2 regions of the Paenibacillus sp. FSL H8-0259 genome follow, and region 2 is predicted to be linked to the other one. Evidence: riboswitches for the same ligand, from Rfam matches in the RefSeq annotation. Region 2 holds a riboswitch; the other holds the start of a gene.
What was found. Region 2 has a riboswitch for cobalamin ahead of NSU01_RS02460 (anaerobic ribonucleoside triphosphate reductase). Riboswitches for the same ligand answer to the same signal wherever they lie in the genome.
Positions count from the first base shown of each region.

Region 1: it holds a riboswitch for cobalamin, as region 2 does, so the genes downstream of both, NSU01_RS05175 (S-layer homology domain-containing protein) here and NSU01_RS02460 (anaerobic ribonucleoside triphosphate reductase) in region 2, are expected to answer to the same signal.

Region 1 is NZ_CP150147.1:1,211,539-1,219,596, reverse strand. It holds gene NSU01_RS05190 (DUF4430 domain-containing protein) at 1-420, opposite strand, end outside; gene NSU01_RS05185 (hypothetical protein) at 964-1,173, opposite strand; gene NSU01_RS05180 (hypothetical protein) at 1,572-1,808, shown strand; gene NSU01_RS05175 (S-layer homology domain-containing protein) at 1,870-4,029, opposite strand; cobalamin riboswitch at 4,221-4,410, opposite strand; gene NSU01_RS05170 (hypothetical protein) at 4,928-8,058, opposite strand, start outside.
Region 2 is NZ_CP150147.1:568,875-576,932, reverse strand. It holds gene NSU01_RS02495 (Atu4866 domain-containing protein) at 168-419, shown strand; gene NSU01_RS02490 (AraC family transcriptional regulator) at 496-1,371, opposite strand; gene NSU01_RS02485 (SDR family oxidoreductase) at 1,532-2,269, shown strand; tRNA gene NSU01_RS02480 (tRNA-Thr) at 2,430-2,501, opposite strand; gene NSU01_RS02475 (sugar phosphate isomerase/epimerase) at 2,585-3,364, opposite strand; gene NSU01_RS02470 (MTH1187 family thiamine-binding protein) at 3,415-3,723, opposite strand; cobalamin riboswitch at 4,064-4,295, shown strand; gene NSU01_RS02465 (hypothetical protein) at 4,411-4,536, opposite strand; gene NSU01_RS02460 (anaerobic ribonucleoside triphosphate reductase) at 4,633-6,618, shown strand; gene nrdG (anaerobic ribonucleoside-triphosphate reductase activating protein) at 6,615-7,142, shown strand; gene ssuE (NADPH-dependent FMN reductase) at 7,248-7,802, opposite strand.

The DNA.
Region 1 (8,058 bases), 640 kb from region 2:
GGCGGGACTGCCCGTGGCCGCCGATGCTGGCGCGGCGGGACTGCCCGTAGCCGCCGGGGCTGGCGCGGCGGGACTGCCCGTGGCCGCCGATGCTGGCGCGGCGGCACCGGTGTGGCCGGGCGCCGGCGCGGTGGCCGCCGGCACCGTGGCTTGCGTAACGGGAGCTTGCTCCGTTACGCCGGGGGCGGCTCCGGCTGGCGCTGCGCCGGAGCTGGAAGCTGCCATGCCGTCCGCCGTGGCGGAGGGTATGGCAGTGCCCTCAGGCCGCGGCGTCTGCGCGGCCTGGGAACTGGCGGGCGGCACAGGCCCGCCGCCTGCGGAATCCGGCTGCGCCTTGGAGCAGCCGGAGAGCAGCAGGACAACCAGGAGCAGGAGCAGCGGATAGAGCCTCGCCCTTCCTGATTTCAATAGACTGAACATTACCTCAAGCACCTCCACAAAAGGGAAAAGAACGGGGGCAGTCAGCCTGTTCCCCGTTCCGTCCAAACACCTTATGATTTCTTAGTGTGACTTATACATACTAATCCTGAGCAAAGCACCATCAGCCAGCCCCTTGGCCGCTGAGCATCCAGCCCCGCAACCCGAAGGAGCTTCTCTATCGGCTAAAATCAGCCGCTTAAAATACTGGCTGGCACCATACTCTCAGTTTCATTAGCTCTAGCTTCATTAGCTTCATTAGCTCTAACCCCACTAGCAGTAGCATCAGTAGCTTCTTCAGCATTAGCTCTAACTTCACTAGCAGTAGATTCATTGGCTCATTAACTCTAGCCTCACTAGTAATAGCTTTATTAGCTTCATTGGCTTCATTGGCTTATTAACTCTAGCTAAACTAGCTCTAGCTTCTTCAGCATTTGCTCTAGCCCCACTAACAATTACATCATTGGCATCATTGGTTCTAGCCCACTAACGGTTGCTTCATCAGCCCTAGCCCCACTAGCAATAGCTCCATCAGCTTCATTAGCTCTAGCCCACTAGCAGTAGCATCAGTAACATCAGTAGCATCAGTAGCATCAGTAGCATCAGTAGCATCAGTAACATCAGTAGCATCAGTAGCATCAGCAGCAGCAGCAGCATCAGTAACATCAGCAGCATCAGTAGCATCAGTAACATCAGTAGCATCAGTAGCATCAGCAGCATCAGCAGCATCAGTAGCATCAGCAGCATCAGTAGCATCAGTAGCATCAGTAGCATCAGTAGCATTTTAAATCATCGGCTCAATCCGGGAAAGCATGCCTTCCCGAGCGAAACTCCACAAAACATTCCTCCGCCGGAACAGTAATTGGATTTATGACACTTGTTTATCCTATACGGACTTCACTGCCGATCCTAGTTGGATTAATGACACTTAATTCTGCCCCTAGCCGGGTCATTCGCTAATTCATGCGAGATTAAGTGTTGTTTTTCCAACTACGCCGCCATATCGGGAGATTTACCGGGAATTAAGTGACATTTTTCCACTTATATATCCCACCAGCACCCCGCACTATCGCTTTATTAGGCTGCTCCATGCAAAATCTTGCAGAAAATACAACTTAACTCCCTTAATCCTTAGGCATTCGGAAGATTGTTGTATGAAATACAACAATCTTCCCGCTACAACGCTTGTTAGAAGAGAAATGCTGCCTTTTGTACAACAATTTCCGATTATAGCCGCGATCTTGATTGAAATGTTGTATTTTGTGCAGGATTTTCAACAAGCATTCGGATTCCCACCACAAACGAGGGTTGAAATCGTGAGATTCTTGCCCCAGCAGCCCTACTATTCAAATTTCACTGCAGTGAAGACTAAGTTATATATTCATATTTAAGGTTTAGCTTATCTAGGATCTTTTCTTCATCAAGGCTCTTCTTCCTTGACCCATATCCTTCCTAAGGCAATCTAACCGCTACAGCAGCGGCCATTTCTCTGGTTACAGCTGTGGCAGGAGCGAATTCGCCGCCGGTACCGCTCATAATTCCAAGTCCGGTTACAGTACGTACCGCCGTTAATGCGTAGGCGCTGATCTGGTCTTCATCGGTGAATTTCCCGGTTCCGGCTGCTGCCGAAGCCTCGTCCAGCTTCAAGGCTCTCACGATCATTACAGCCATATCCTGGCGGGTAACGGGGCCGTCCGGTTTGAAGGCTGTGCCTGCTACTCCGCTGACAATTCCCAGTTCCTTCGCTTTGTTCACTGCTCCATAATACCACGCATCCGCCTTAACATCACTGAAACTCTGGGCTGACGATGCCGCAGACGGCTCGTTGCCGGTCAATCTCAGCAGCAGTGCCGCAAATTCAGCGCGGGTAATATTCTGCTTCGGTGCGAACACGAGGCTGCTCTCACTGACACCGCCCATCAGCTTGCGGTCATAGACCGTGTACACTGACTCCAGCGCCCAAGGCGAGATTGACTTCACATCGGTAAAAGCAGCACGGTCAGCCGCAGCAGAAGCCACGGTCAGCGGCTGCGAATAGCGGACTACCGCAGGTGTGCTGTCTTTGAGATATCCGGTAACGGTAATCGTATATTTATTCGCTGGCAGGCCGCCGGCAACAACAGCTGAACCCGCAGCATCCGTAACAGCAGTTTTACCGCCGATGGATACCTGAACCCCTGCGGCTGGCGAGGATACCGGGTCGGAAGTGAAGGTCGCTTCATTCCATACCCACTGCTTTTGAGTTACTTTTACAGTAATATCTTGTCCAGGCTGCGGCTGTGCAGGGGAGACCGCCACGGACTCTACCACCTGTGTGTTATCCCCGCCATAATAGACAAGCACGCGGTCATTCTCCGCAAGAAGGAAATCACCCATGCCTACACTTGGATAGATCCACGCTCCACCGCGGGCTACAACATACATCCACCCGTCATAGCCGCCAAAAGCACCCGCAGTTACGCCGCCGATTCCCGTCACGTAATTGCCAGCTTCATTGACCAGGGCCACCTTCTTCGCCGCCGCTGCCTTCTCCAGTGCTTGAAGTACATTTCCCGCATATACAGTGCCTTCTGCCAGGGTTCCGTTAGGGCTCTCAATGGCAACGGACACACTAACCTGAGGACTCTTCACAGGTGAATTGCTAAGATCATAGAGCTTGCTGCCTGTGCTGAAAAGCTTGTAAGCTACCAATGCTTCCAGTGCCTGCTCTGTCGAGAGCTGATTGTAGCTTCCCCCCGCTGTATGAGCGAACCCGCCATCTGCTGCACTATAGCTAAGAAGCTTACTGACAAGGTTTACATTGCCTACGGTATACTCCGCCCCTGCCGGGTCAATGCCAAAGGAGGACAGACCAATAATGGCTTGAGCGACACTCTCGCTGCTGTCACCATAGCCGCCGTTCTTGTCCTGTGCAGTCGCCAGCCAGGCTGCCGCCCGCTGTCCTGCGGTATTGACTGCCGGATCATCCTTATGTCCTGCCAGCACAGTAAGCACCATCGCCGTCATGTCCGGATCACTAGCCCCCGTAGTCAGAGTGAAGCCTCCGTCAGTGTTCTGCTTGGACAGGATCTCAGCCAGCAATTTAGCTGGGGTCCATTTCGCATTGTCAGGCATAGTATAAGTTCCGGAATCAAGCGCCAGCAGTACATAGGCTGCGTTGTTCAGCGTCTGGCCGGTAATTTTATCGTTATTGTAGAGCTTCTCAATCAGATTGTAGCCGGCAACATCCGCCGGATTCCCGCCAAGCGCCCTAACCGTAAGCGTAATCCGCGCATAGTCCGTAGCTCTGGCGTAGACACCCTTGGCTGCGGCTACTTTACTCTCAAGCGCCTTTAAATAACTATCCGGAACCTTATAGCCCGCCTGCGCTAGGCCGATGGCCTGCCAGTCGGACTGGACTCCGGCCTTCAGCACAAACTCCGAAGTGGCATAGACTGCCTCAGCTACGCTAACTGCTGTGCCTGAAGGTAGAGATGCCGCGTTATTCCCAGTGCTCGCAGCCGTCTCTGCAAAAGCCTGTCCCGCCGGAGCTACAGCCGCTCCCAGAACCGCGAACATCATGACAACGATCAGACCCAGCCGGATAAACTTGGATGATAAATTGTTCTTCATTGCTTGACCTCTTTCTGTGAATAGAATGGTATAGATGAATCCTGCGTCCTCCGCTGATGCGGGTGCAACATAAAGACCGCCCTGTACAGGGCGGCCGGGGAAGGATACAATACATGCAGCTGATATGAAGTTTCCCTCACACAGCCACTGCTTATATTTGCACCTGTTCCGCATTCTTACCCCCGAAGAATAGAAACAACAACGAAAAAGGCAGGTCTCCTGGCTTAAGCTTCATTGCTTCCCCCGCCTTCCCATCCTATTATCAGACAGTGACTTCTCAGGAGTCGCTCCGCATTTACAGTGGCGGGACCGCACCGGACTTGCACCGGACTTCCCTTTTAAGCAGATTACAATCGTAGAACCGGCATGGGTATCTGTTGCATGACTGCGCCTGTTTCTACGGAAATCCGCACCTTTTTCCAAAGCTTATTAAATTTGAATATTCACAAACAATCATATCTACTATTCCCCTGTATGTCTATAGACAAGCTGTTTCAATTATAGGCACAACCGGCCCCTTCCGCACAAAAAATCCTGAACAACACTCGCCGCATTCTCCCGGCATATCATGCTGTTCAGGACTTAAATAGTGATGCTTCCGCTTCCGGCAAGAGCCGGCAGCTGGTTGATTGTATTATGTACAACAGAATGGGAATATACGGCGGCCATAATGCATTCTGCTGTATTTAATCCAATTGATTTTGGAATATACCCCCTATAAGCTCTAAAATCCGGAATCTAATGTACCCAATACAATAGAACGCATAATAGGGCTGATTATTCCTGATTTGAGTGGACAAAGTACAATGACCTCTCTGCCAGCTTACGCGGAAGCACCGTTGATGAAATGCCGGACTTCTCTTACATCCGGCTTCGCCCAATTCAGGCTCTCACCCAATCATTCCGCATCCGTGTCCGGGCTGGCGGAAGGAGTGGGGCCGGTGCCGGGTGTAGTCTCCGGAGTAGTGCTCGGGGTACTTCCCAGAATGCTCCCCGGACTAGCCTGTAGCTTCAGCGTATAGATGCCCGCAGTGATCACATCACCCGCGGCCAGCTTTGCGCCCGGCTCCAGCTCCACCGTCACTTCATATACGCGCGCAGGTGTTCCTGCGCCCGATGCACCCGTCGCCAGGGAGGCTTCGGCTTCATCAGAGCCGCCGCTATTTCCAGCGGCTGCATCTCCGCCGCCGTCAGTCCCCACGGCTTCATTTCCGGTCGCCCCGCCGTCAGTCCCGGCAGCTCCCTCATCAGAGCCGCCGTCATTTCCGGCGCCCGATGCACCCGCCGCCGGGGAGGCTTCGGCTTTATCAGAGCCGCCGCTATTTCCAGCGGCTGCATCCCCATTCGCGCCGCCGTCAACTCCGGCGGCCAGGCAACTGCTCGCAGTTGCTACAACCTTGTAAGTGTCCGCAACGTTATTACCGGACATCACGATGATCTCCGCCGGGTTAAAGGCGGAGCATTCCGCCACAGAGGCAAAGCTGAACACCAGCTTGACGCCTGCCTCCCCGCTGCTTTCAGCCCCGCCAGCATTCCCACTGCCTTCTGTTCCGCCGCCTTCAGCCCCGCCAGCATTCCCGGTACCTTCTGTTCCACCATTTCCGGTTCCTGTGCTTGTCCCGGCATCTGCCACACCACCAACCAGCCGTACAGAGACCGGGGCTTGCTCTTGCCCATCCGCACTGTGGATATCGCCCCGAATCGGGCTCACAGTCGGCTGCGGCGCAGCAGTATCCGCATCCGGCCGCAGCCAGCTGATGGCGATGACGGCTATGATCAGTACGATCCCAAGCACGCTGCCGGAGATCAGGATCTGAAATCGGCTGCGGCTGACCCACCGCGCCAGCGGCGAAGCCAGCTGGGAGCGGGCTTCATTGTAGACATTCTGCATGGCGGGCGTTGCGGCCGAGCTATAGCTTTTGCGGAAATCGCGGTTCTTGAACGCCTCGCGGTCGTTCTTCAGGAAATACTTCAGCACCGCCCGCCGGTAATTCGGCCACAGCTTTTTGCTCGAGATGGTGAACAGCCGGTTATGCTGCGACCAGGCCAGGAAACGGTAGACCGTTTCCTTATCATTGCCCGCTTTGCGCGCCACCAGCTCCAGCAGCGCATCGTAATCAAGCGGACCGCCCTCACGTTCACTGCTGTGGTAGAAGGCCAGCGGCAGCCGTTCGAACGGCTCGATGCTCCGCGACTCCTTCAGCCAGCGTCCTCCGAGCAGCTGTACATCATCCAGCTCCCGGGGAGACAGACCGGCGAAAATCTCCTCGTCCGGCTTCTCCTCCCCGAACCAGCGGTACGCAGCGCGCAGCGCATTCGCTTTACGCTTAGCGATTGCATCCAGCGGCGGCTGCCAATCCGCCGTATCCCGGTAGCGCAGGAAGGAAATCTCCAGCAGCTGCTCCATCGTCAGCTCGTCCAGCGAGATCCGGTTCAGCAGGAAGCGGTCGGCAACGGTTCCCAGCTCCTGCAGCAGTGACAGCGCTTCAGCATGTACACCGCCGCCTCTGCGGCGTTCTTTCTCGGCCTTCTGCACCGACTCATGAACCGATGCCACCGCCGCCACCGGATCATTGTCCCGCTGCAGCTTCTCCAGCAGATATTCCTTGACGGTATCGCGCACGAAAGCCTGCTGAAGCGCCTCCGGAAGGAAACGGCCCCAATGCGCCACGAACCGCAGAATATCCGCCGATTTCGGCGCGTCAGCCAGCCGGGATTCCATATAAGGCTCCAGCAGCGCTTTGCGGAAGATAGGCTGGGCCAGCACTCTTTTGAAGAAGGCCGCACTAAGCTCATCGTTGCCCTCAATAATACCGTAAGCGGCAGCAAGCGCATCCTCACGTCCCGCCGACTGGCAGTTCAGCATTCCGTTGATGAAGTAATCCACAATTTTGACCCGGTAATTATGGCCCGGCAGCGCAAAATACTCCTTGAACCACTCCAGAATCTCCGGCGCCGGTATCCCTTTTTTGCGGATCAGATCATACTCACGGTCGAACCGCTCCAGGAACATATCATTCAGCCGCACCCGGGATTCCAGCGCCCCCTCCGGCTTCAGATAGGACAGCAGACCGCCGAGCACAGCGTTCTTGTTCCCAGTATATAAATCTTCATTGCCCTGCTCAATCTCATAAAAGACAGCCAGCTCATTGTAGAGTGCCAGCGACAGCTTGCGGTCCACGCTCTCCCCAAGCAGCAGGGAGTCGGCGAATCTGGCGAAATCTCTGAGACTCCCGCCCTTTTGCCCCAGCGTCTTCCAGGCCAGGTCTGCATACGTCTGCCGGGACTCCCCGAAATCGGCATTCAGAATCCGCGCGCCTGCCAGATCAAAAATATAATCCTTCTCAATACTCCGGTCCCCCGGGCGCAGCGAGCCCTTCTCCACAAAGGTCAGGTGAATATATTTGCGGCTCTGCGGCTCTTTGGCATAAGTGATCACTCCCAGCCTGCGGCGGAAGTCATGCGGCATTGAAGCATAGAGGACCTCCGTCAGCTCCACCGCACGCTGCGACAACTCACTGATCGGTACATCCAGCGCTACATAGATCTTCTTCTTGCCGGCTACGGACAGCATGACCGCCTGAAGCAGGGCTTTGAACAGCTCTTCGGTGAATCCGAGGCTGCGAAGTACGGTCAGCGGGTCTGCAGACTCTTCACGGACCCCGACTGGAATGGACTCCAGCTCAGGCAGTGTTCCGCCCGGCTCTCCCTCATAACTCCGGGCGAAGCCGGCATGCAGCCATTCCCCGTACCCCTCAACAATCTCCTCCGAGCGGATAGGCGGCACCACGAAATTATGGGCAAAAAAAGCGCTCCGCTGCCCCGTGAAATCCGCCGCCAGATAGCGGCTCAGGCCAATCACTGTCTCATTGCTCTCCGTATGGAACAGATGCAGCGCGTCAGGATACAGCTCCTCATCCTTCTCACCGCGTGCCGCGAGCTCGGCCGGAGCATCGTAGAGGCAGAAGGGATGCAGGATTTTTTTGACAAAATTATTGTCGAGACTCTCCGATTTCGCTACCGTATCGA
Region 2 (8,058 bases):
ATATGGCAGACCCGTTTCACCACAAAAGAGGTTAAATTGGTCATAATGTTCTCAATCTCTTAAATGGAGGATTAGGCAACAATCTCAATGAATCAGGCTACCCCCCATTGTATTGAAGGAGGATAATAAACATGCAGAACTAAATAAAGAAAGAAAGGATGAATATAATGGAAGATAGCATTAACCCCTTCCATCCTTATATTGGAATGTGGGTAACCGCAGATGGTTATATAAGGCATGAATTGCTGCCTAACGGCCGCTATGCTGAAGCACGCGGAAGCAGAAAAAGCGCTTATCAAGGAAGTTATTCTATTACAGGTGATCATATTGAATATGTAGATGATACCGGCTTCACCGCCGATGGTGATTTTCGCGATTCGGTGCTCTATCACGGAGGCATGGTCTTGTATCGGGAGTAAACCAAGTTTCCACATAACAGGAATAACAAAAACACCGCATTCTCAGGAGAATTGGCGGTGTTTTTGTGTGATGCAACTATATCGTTTCCCGGAACCGATGTACATCCCGAATAGGCGGCTGGCCGAACAAGCGGGCATACTCACGATTGAACTGCGTGGCGCTCTCATAGCCAACCTGATAAGCGACACTTGTCGCATCGCTCGTTGTCGCCAGGAGAATTTTCCGAGCTTCTGTCAGCCGCAGGCGTTTCTGATACTGGAGGGGGGTCATTGCCGTCACTTCTTTGAAACAGGCAAAAAAAGATGACTTGCTCATTCCGGCTGCTTGCGCGAGCTTCTCCACCCGCATGGGTTCCGCATAGTGGAGATTCATCCCTTCAATCACGTGGGCAATTTGATGGGCACGGCTGCCCAAGAGAGCGAACTGCCGTATAGAGTCCCCTTGCTCAGTCTGCAGCATACGGTAAAGAATCTCGCGCACTGCATAAGGAGCCAGCACCGGTAGATCATCCGGCGTATCCAGCAAACGGATTAGATGCATGACAGCCTCATGAAGCGGATCGCTCATCCGGCTGATAACCAAAGCGCGGGGAGGTTCTTGTCCTGTGTTTTCTGTGACATTGGATTGTTGAATCACATCCAAAATCTGATCCATATCAAACTGTAGCTGAAGGGACAAGTACGGGGTCTCTGGAGAGGCTTCAATGACTTGTCCGGTAATTGGCAGGTGCACGGAAGCGGCCAGATAGCTTCCGTGATTATAACAATAGCTTTCCGGCCCCAGCATTACCCGCTTGGCACCTTGAGCAATCACACACAGGGATGGCTTGTATACCGCAGGCACTGGCGCGGATATGTCGGAAGAACGAATAAAAGAAAGAGCAGGATAGGCGGTAACGATGGTCCCATCTTGTACGGCAATACGTTCGATTCGTTCGGTCAATTCAGTCAAGCGTATTCCTCCATTCTGCGACTATTACAATTTACTTTATTGCATTTTGGAGGATTAGGCAATCTCTTCACAGTATCCGGCTACCGCAAGCTTTGAAGTCGGCAGCATAATGAACATGTAACACCTAAGCGTATTTCATTCATAAAAGGAGCGGTGTGGCATGTCGACATTAAAAGATAAAGTAGTGCTTATTACCGGTGCCAGTAGCGGCATTGGAGAAGCGACCGCCAAATGGCTCGCTAAGCGTGGAGCACAGGTGGTGCTCGGTGCAAGACGGACGGACAGGCTAGAAAAGCTGGCGGAGGAGATCAGAAACGCGGGCGGGATTGCTGAATACCATTCCCTCGACGTAACGGATTTTGAGCAAATGAAATCAATCGTCCAATTTACAGTTCATCAATTCGGACGCCTTGATGCCCTTGTAAATAACGCAGGTGTGATGCCGTTATCGCCACTTGATGCATTAAAGATCGAGGAGTGGAACCGTATGATTGATGTCAATATTCGCGGTGTGCTGCACGGGATCGGAGCTGCTATTCCCGTAATGAAGGAACAGAATTCCGGCCACATCATCAATGTTGCCTCCGTTGGCGCATATACTGTCTTTCCGAAATCATCGGTTTATTGTGCCACCAAGTTCGCGGTCCGGGCGATTACAGAGGGCCTGCGTCAGGAGTTGGGAGCAACAATCCGTACGACGGTTATTTCTCCAGGCGTAACCGAATCCGAACTGGCTGATACCATCACTGATGAGTCAGCCCTCGAGATGATGAAATCCTTCCGGGCCAATGCTTTGCCCTCTTCCGGTATTGCCCGCGCCATTGCCTATGCCCTTGAGCAGCCTGCGGAAGTGGATGTAAATGAATTGATCGTGCGCCCAATGGGGCATCCGGCTTAAACCGCTAAGCAGATTAGGAAATAAGACTTGACGGCTACCAAAAGTGAATTCCGTTACTTCACTCGAATATGGTAGAAGAATGGTAGAGGTTTATGGTGGTACAGAAAAAAGCGCGGCCTCCGAAATCCCCGGAGGCCGCGCTGCATATGAATTCAAAAGATGCTGGTGAAGGGAATTGAACCCCCGGCCTACGCATTACGAGTGCGTTGCTCTACCCCTGAGCTACACCAGCTTAAAGGATAGTCTGCCTGCCAAACAAAAAATATTATAACTCTTTCAGCAGAAAACGCAACCCTTTTTGATCATTCGCGCTGCCTAGTCCTGCATTAGCCCCAGCCCGCGGAAATATTCCAGTGCCTCCTTAGCACTTTCCAACGAGGACACGGCATAAGCCTCTTGCTCTACTATATAGTACAGAATCCCGCTCTCCTCTGCCTTGTCGAAGACGCTCCGGAAATCAACCTGCCCTTTCCCGAGGTCAGTCTCTTCATTATTTGCCCCGAAATCCTTAATGTGAACCAGCGGAACACGGCCGGCATAACGGGCGACATAGTCAATAGGACGTGCTCCGCCCCTGTGTACCCAGCCCAGATCGAACTCTGCAAACATATGCTCCGCAGGAATCTGTTCCAGCCATATATCGATGACTGCTTTGCCGTCTACCTCCGCAAATTCATAATCATGGTTGTGATACCCGTACTGCAGGCCTGCTGCACGGACCATCGCGGAGGCCTTCTCCAGGAAGGGAATCACCGCCGTCACATCCTCCATTGAGGGGTTTTGCGGAAGCGGTGCCGAAGGGGTGATCATATATTGTAATCCAAGTTCCTTCGCATATTCAATTTCTTTGGCTAACGCCCGTTCCATGTTATCCAGACTGCTGAAATCCAGGCCCACATGCGCCGAAGGCGCAGCAAGACCCAACCGGTCCAATGTACGGCGCAGTTCTCCTGCAGACACGCCGAAATAACCGGCGAATTCTACCGCCTGATATCCCATCTCCGCAACTTTGCCCAGTGTACCCAGGAAATCGCGCTCCGTCTGGTCACGCAGTGTGTACATTTGAATCCCGATCTGCTGTGAGGCTTTTGCCATGAAAGATCCGCTCCTTATAGGTTGAATCTGATTACAACTACAGGTACTCTTTACTCTCCTTGCAGCTTGCGTTCCACGGATTCCAGCTTGCTGCGGCTCGTAGAAGGCTTGTCACGACGGTCATCAATCTTAAGCGAGGTGGAAACCCGCTGTGCTCCTGACGTAAACGGCGACTCATGCAGCGCTTCTACCGCAGCAAGAATCCGTGCAACCGGTCCTTCAATAATAGTCCCCATCGAAGTAAGCTCATAGGTAATCCCCTCCACGGTCTGCAGCACACGCTGCATATCGGCCACATAGCTGCTGAGACTGGTACTGCCAGTGCCAATCGGAATAACGGTCACTTCGCCAATCGCCATTATGAAATCCCTCCTGCAAGTTTGATGAGTCTGTTCTGTCCTTACTCCTTAATTGTAACCCTTCAGCGCCGCTCCCACAAATACCCATAGCCCCCCCTCTCTATTACTATCTCCCCAGTAAAACTACTAGGATTAGACGCACTCTATTTATGGAGTCTTTGTGGCATCTTTTGGGACAATTTATGACTCATTTAAGGCCATATCCACAGGAAAGTTGTGGATTACCTGTGGACTAACTGTGGATCATCTGTGAGTAAACCTGCGGAACCCGCTCCCCGCGCGGATTCGCAAAAAAATGTTTACAAACACAATATATTGAGTTACTTTTATTTAACAACAACAAAATATAGTAGAAACAGGTGTTTCGCCCTCTTGCTAGGGTTGAAGCTTAATAGGGAAACACGGTGCAAATCCGCTGCGGTCCCGCCACTGTAACCGGATGTTCCAGCTGCCAGACGCCGCTGGAGCAGCATCCTCCGACAACAAGCCACTAAGGGGCTGCGAGGCCCCTCGGGAAGGCGCCGGAGGGCATGCCGGAAGCCAGGAGACCTGCCTGTTTCTGTGGCACCGGTTAGACTCCTGCGAGGAACAGGCGAGGTGCCCGCATGCGGCCTGCACGAGCAGAGTTAGCCTTTCCGTTAATCGGGCCAGAGGCTGCCGATACCTGAGGACGATAGAGTATCGTCCTCAGGTATCGGCTTCTGCGGAAGGTACAAGAACAGGTTCCAGAACAGGACAAGCCCTGTGCCCGTTCGTATTTTCCACATAGACCACCGGCAAATGTCCGCTGTTTCGGATATTTGCAATACGCATTCGGGCATTTCCCGCCTCCCGGCTGGAGATGCCTTTTTACTGATGTCATGGAGCACATGCTTCACGCTTACGATACCGAGAGGAGAGAGCTATACAATGACGCTGCTGGAGAAACGATATAACGAAGGACAAGCTGCACAGGAAGTTCTTTTGGAAGAAGTTATTCATTTGGGACGGGATATTATCGACAGCCGGGATTTGGATCTGCTGCGCGAGAATGCCAACTTGAACGGGGAGAGCTTCTCCGGCAAGATGAGCAAATTCGGCAGTGAATATTCCAAGTGGTACGCCCGCAATTTCACGATGCCGCCACAGCTCGTGCAGGCTATTGAAGATAATGTTGTATATGTACACGACCTGGACCAATATGCCATTGGAACAACCAACTGCATCTTCATCCCGTTTGAACGTCTTCTCCGCGAAGGCTTCAATACCGGCAACGGCAGCGTCCGCCCTCCGAATTCGATTATGACGGCTATGTCGCTGGTGGCGATTATTTTCCAGTCCCAGCAGAATGCCCAGTACGGCGGCGTATCCGCCAACAAGCTGGATTACGATCTGGCGCCTTATGTCACTAAATCCTTCGCTAAGCTGTTCCGCAAAGGAATGGAATATTTCGAGGAAGGTGCAGCCGGCGAAGCACTCGGCGAGGTCACTATGACCCGCAGCGATCTGGAAGAGAAGTATCCGCGTGCCTTCCGTTTCGCCCTGAAAGAGACAGAAATTGAAACCCTTCAGGCTGCGGAGAGCATGGTACATAACCTGAATACCATGTCCAGCCGCTCAGGCGGCCAGATTCCTTTTACCAGCATCAACTACGGAACCTGCACCTCTCCGGAGGGCCAGCTCGTGATTAGCTCCCTCTTAACTGCTACTATGAACGGACTTGGCAGCGGAGAAACACCGGTGTTCCCGATTCAGATCTTCAAGTGCAAACAGGGTGTCAACCAGCAGCCTGGTGATCCTAACTATGAGCTGTTCCTGAAAGCGGCAGAGTGCTCTGCACGCCGGCTGTATCCGAACTTCGCCAATCTGGATGCTCCGCTGAATATGCAGTACTACGATCCAACCGATCCGGATACTGAATTTGCTACGATGGGCTGCCGGACACGTGTTCTGGGCGACCGCTTCGGGCGCAATCACTGCTCGGGCAAAGGCAACCTTTCATTCAATACGCTTAACCTTGTACGTCTTGGTCTGGCTTACGGCACAGTAACTGGCCGCCGCCTTGCCGCTGACGAGGAAGGCTTCTTCGAAGATCTTAATCATTATATGGACGTTGCGCTGGACGGCCTGCTGCACCGGTTCCGCATTCAGGCTTCCCAGAAAGCCAAAGCCTCCGATTTCATGATGCGTGAAGGCGTCTGGGAAGGCGGCGAACAGCTTGCACCGGAAGACAGCGTAGGTGAACTGCTGAAGCACGGCAGCCTGTCCCTTGGTTTCATCGGTATGGCCGAGTGCATGAAGGCTATGTACGGCAAACACCATGGCGAAGATATGGAGGTCCATGCCAAGGCAGTGGCCATTGTCCGCCACATGCGTGAATACTGCGACCGCAAGAGCGAAGAGCTGGATCTGAACATTACTCTATTCGCTACGCCTGCCGAAGGTCTCTCCGGCAAATTCACCAAGATAGACCGCAAGGTTCTCGGTTCCATCCCGGGTGTAACGGACCGTGAATACTATACGAATTCATTCCACATTCCGGTCTATTACGACCTGAGCGCAGCCAAGAAGATCAGCCTGGAAGCTCCATTCCATGAATATTGCAACGCTGGAGCGATCTCTTATGTAGAGCTGAACGGCAACGCCCGCAGCAACCCTGCAGCATTCGTCAAAATCATCAAATACGCGCTGGAGCAGGACATCAGCTATTTCAGCATCAACCACCCGATCGACCGCTGCTCCGGCTGCGGCCACGAAGGTGTAATCGGCACGAATTGCCCATCCTGCGGCGCTCATGAAGATACAACGCATATCCGCCGGCTGCGCCGGGTAACCGGATATCTGACCGGCGACTATCAGACCCGCTTCAATGCCGCCAAGCAAGCCGAAGTACGGGACCGCGTTAAGCATCTATGAACATCTGCGGATATTATCCGGAGTCGATCAATGAAGGAGAGGGATTGCGGGCGGTCCTCTTCTTCAGCGGATGCCGCCACCGCTGCCCCGGATGCTTCAACCCTAAGACCTGGAACTTCAATTATGGAGAGGTCTTCACTCCGGAGCGCAGGCGCGAGATTATCACCGAGATAGCAGACAATCCGCTGCTGGACGGCTTGACGCTGGCAGGCGGGGACCCTTTTTTCTCGGCAGAGGGAGCGGCTGACTTCATCCATGAGCTCCGCGCCGAGCTGCCGGGCTTCCCGGTCTGGATCTATACCGGTTATACGTACGAGGAGCTGACGGCTTCCCCCGGTTCGCCGGAATGGAAGCTGCTGGCCTTGTGCCAGGTGGTCATCGACGGACGATTTGTAGAGGAACTCAAAGACACTACTCTCCCCTACCGGGGAAGCAGCAACCAGCGGATTATAGATATCCCGGCAAGCCTTGCCGGAGATACGGTTATACATTGGGAGCCTGCGCTAAGCTTTCAAAGGGCATAAATCACGGTAAAAGCCGGGCTTACACCCAGCAAAAAGGGCACTAAACCACCGCATTCCGGTGGTTTAGCGCCCTTTTATGTTCCTCAGGAGGGTGATATCTTACGCCTACTCTCCCGACTTACGTGCCGCCTTATGCGCTGTCTCGTCCGCCAGCTCCTCCAGCACGCTGTTCAGCCGCAGCTTCAGCTCCTCGGCCAGCTCAACGACACCCTGGTCGTTGCGCACAGCCTGCGAGTCTACCGCGTAGACTCCGCCAAGAATATGCCGGGCGCCCAGCACAGACAGCACCGGCTTCAGCGCATAGTCGATCGCGAGCAGATGGGCCAGACTACCGCCCATGAAGAGCGGCAGCACGATTTTGCCGGCCAGCCCTTTTTGCGGAACCAGATCCAGGAAGGTCTTCAGCACTCCCGTATAGGAAGCTTTGTACACCGGACTGACGACGATCACCGCATCCGCTTCAGCCACCAGACCATTCGCTTTGACGATGGCTTCGCTCTCGAACCTGGTATGAATCAGATCCTCCGCCGGAAGCTCCGCTACATTAATCCGTTCCACTTCAAACCCGCGTTCCCGCAGATCCCCCTCCGCATATTCGATCACCGCATTGATTCGGGATACCAGGGATGGCGTACCGTTAATTACCACTATTTTGGCCACTTCCGCACCTCTTCCGTCCGCTTTTATAAGATATGCCGGGCTGCCGTGCCGGACACAAATACTTTAAATTAGTAATAATCCTAGCAGAGTACAGGGAATATTGTCAAACCTCAAATGTGCTTGCAACCCGGCCCTTCTCTGGTTATAATAAACGGCAAACCTATATCCCGACCAGGCCAATGACCGGCATCCAACCGCGAGGCGTCTGCGACCGGAGCAGTTCTCCTGTTCCCTAAGTTTACCGGGTTTCGCCCGT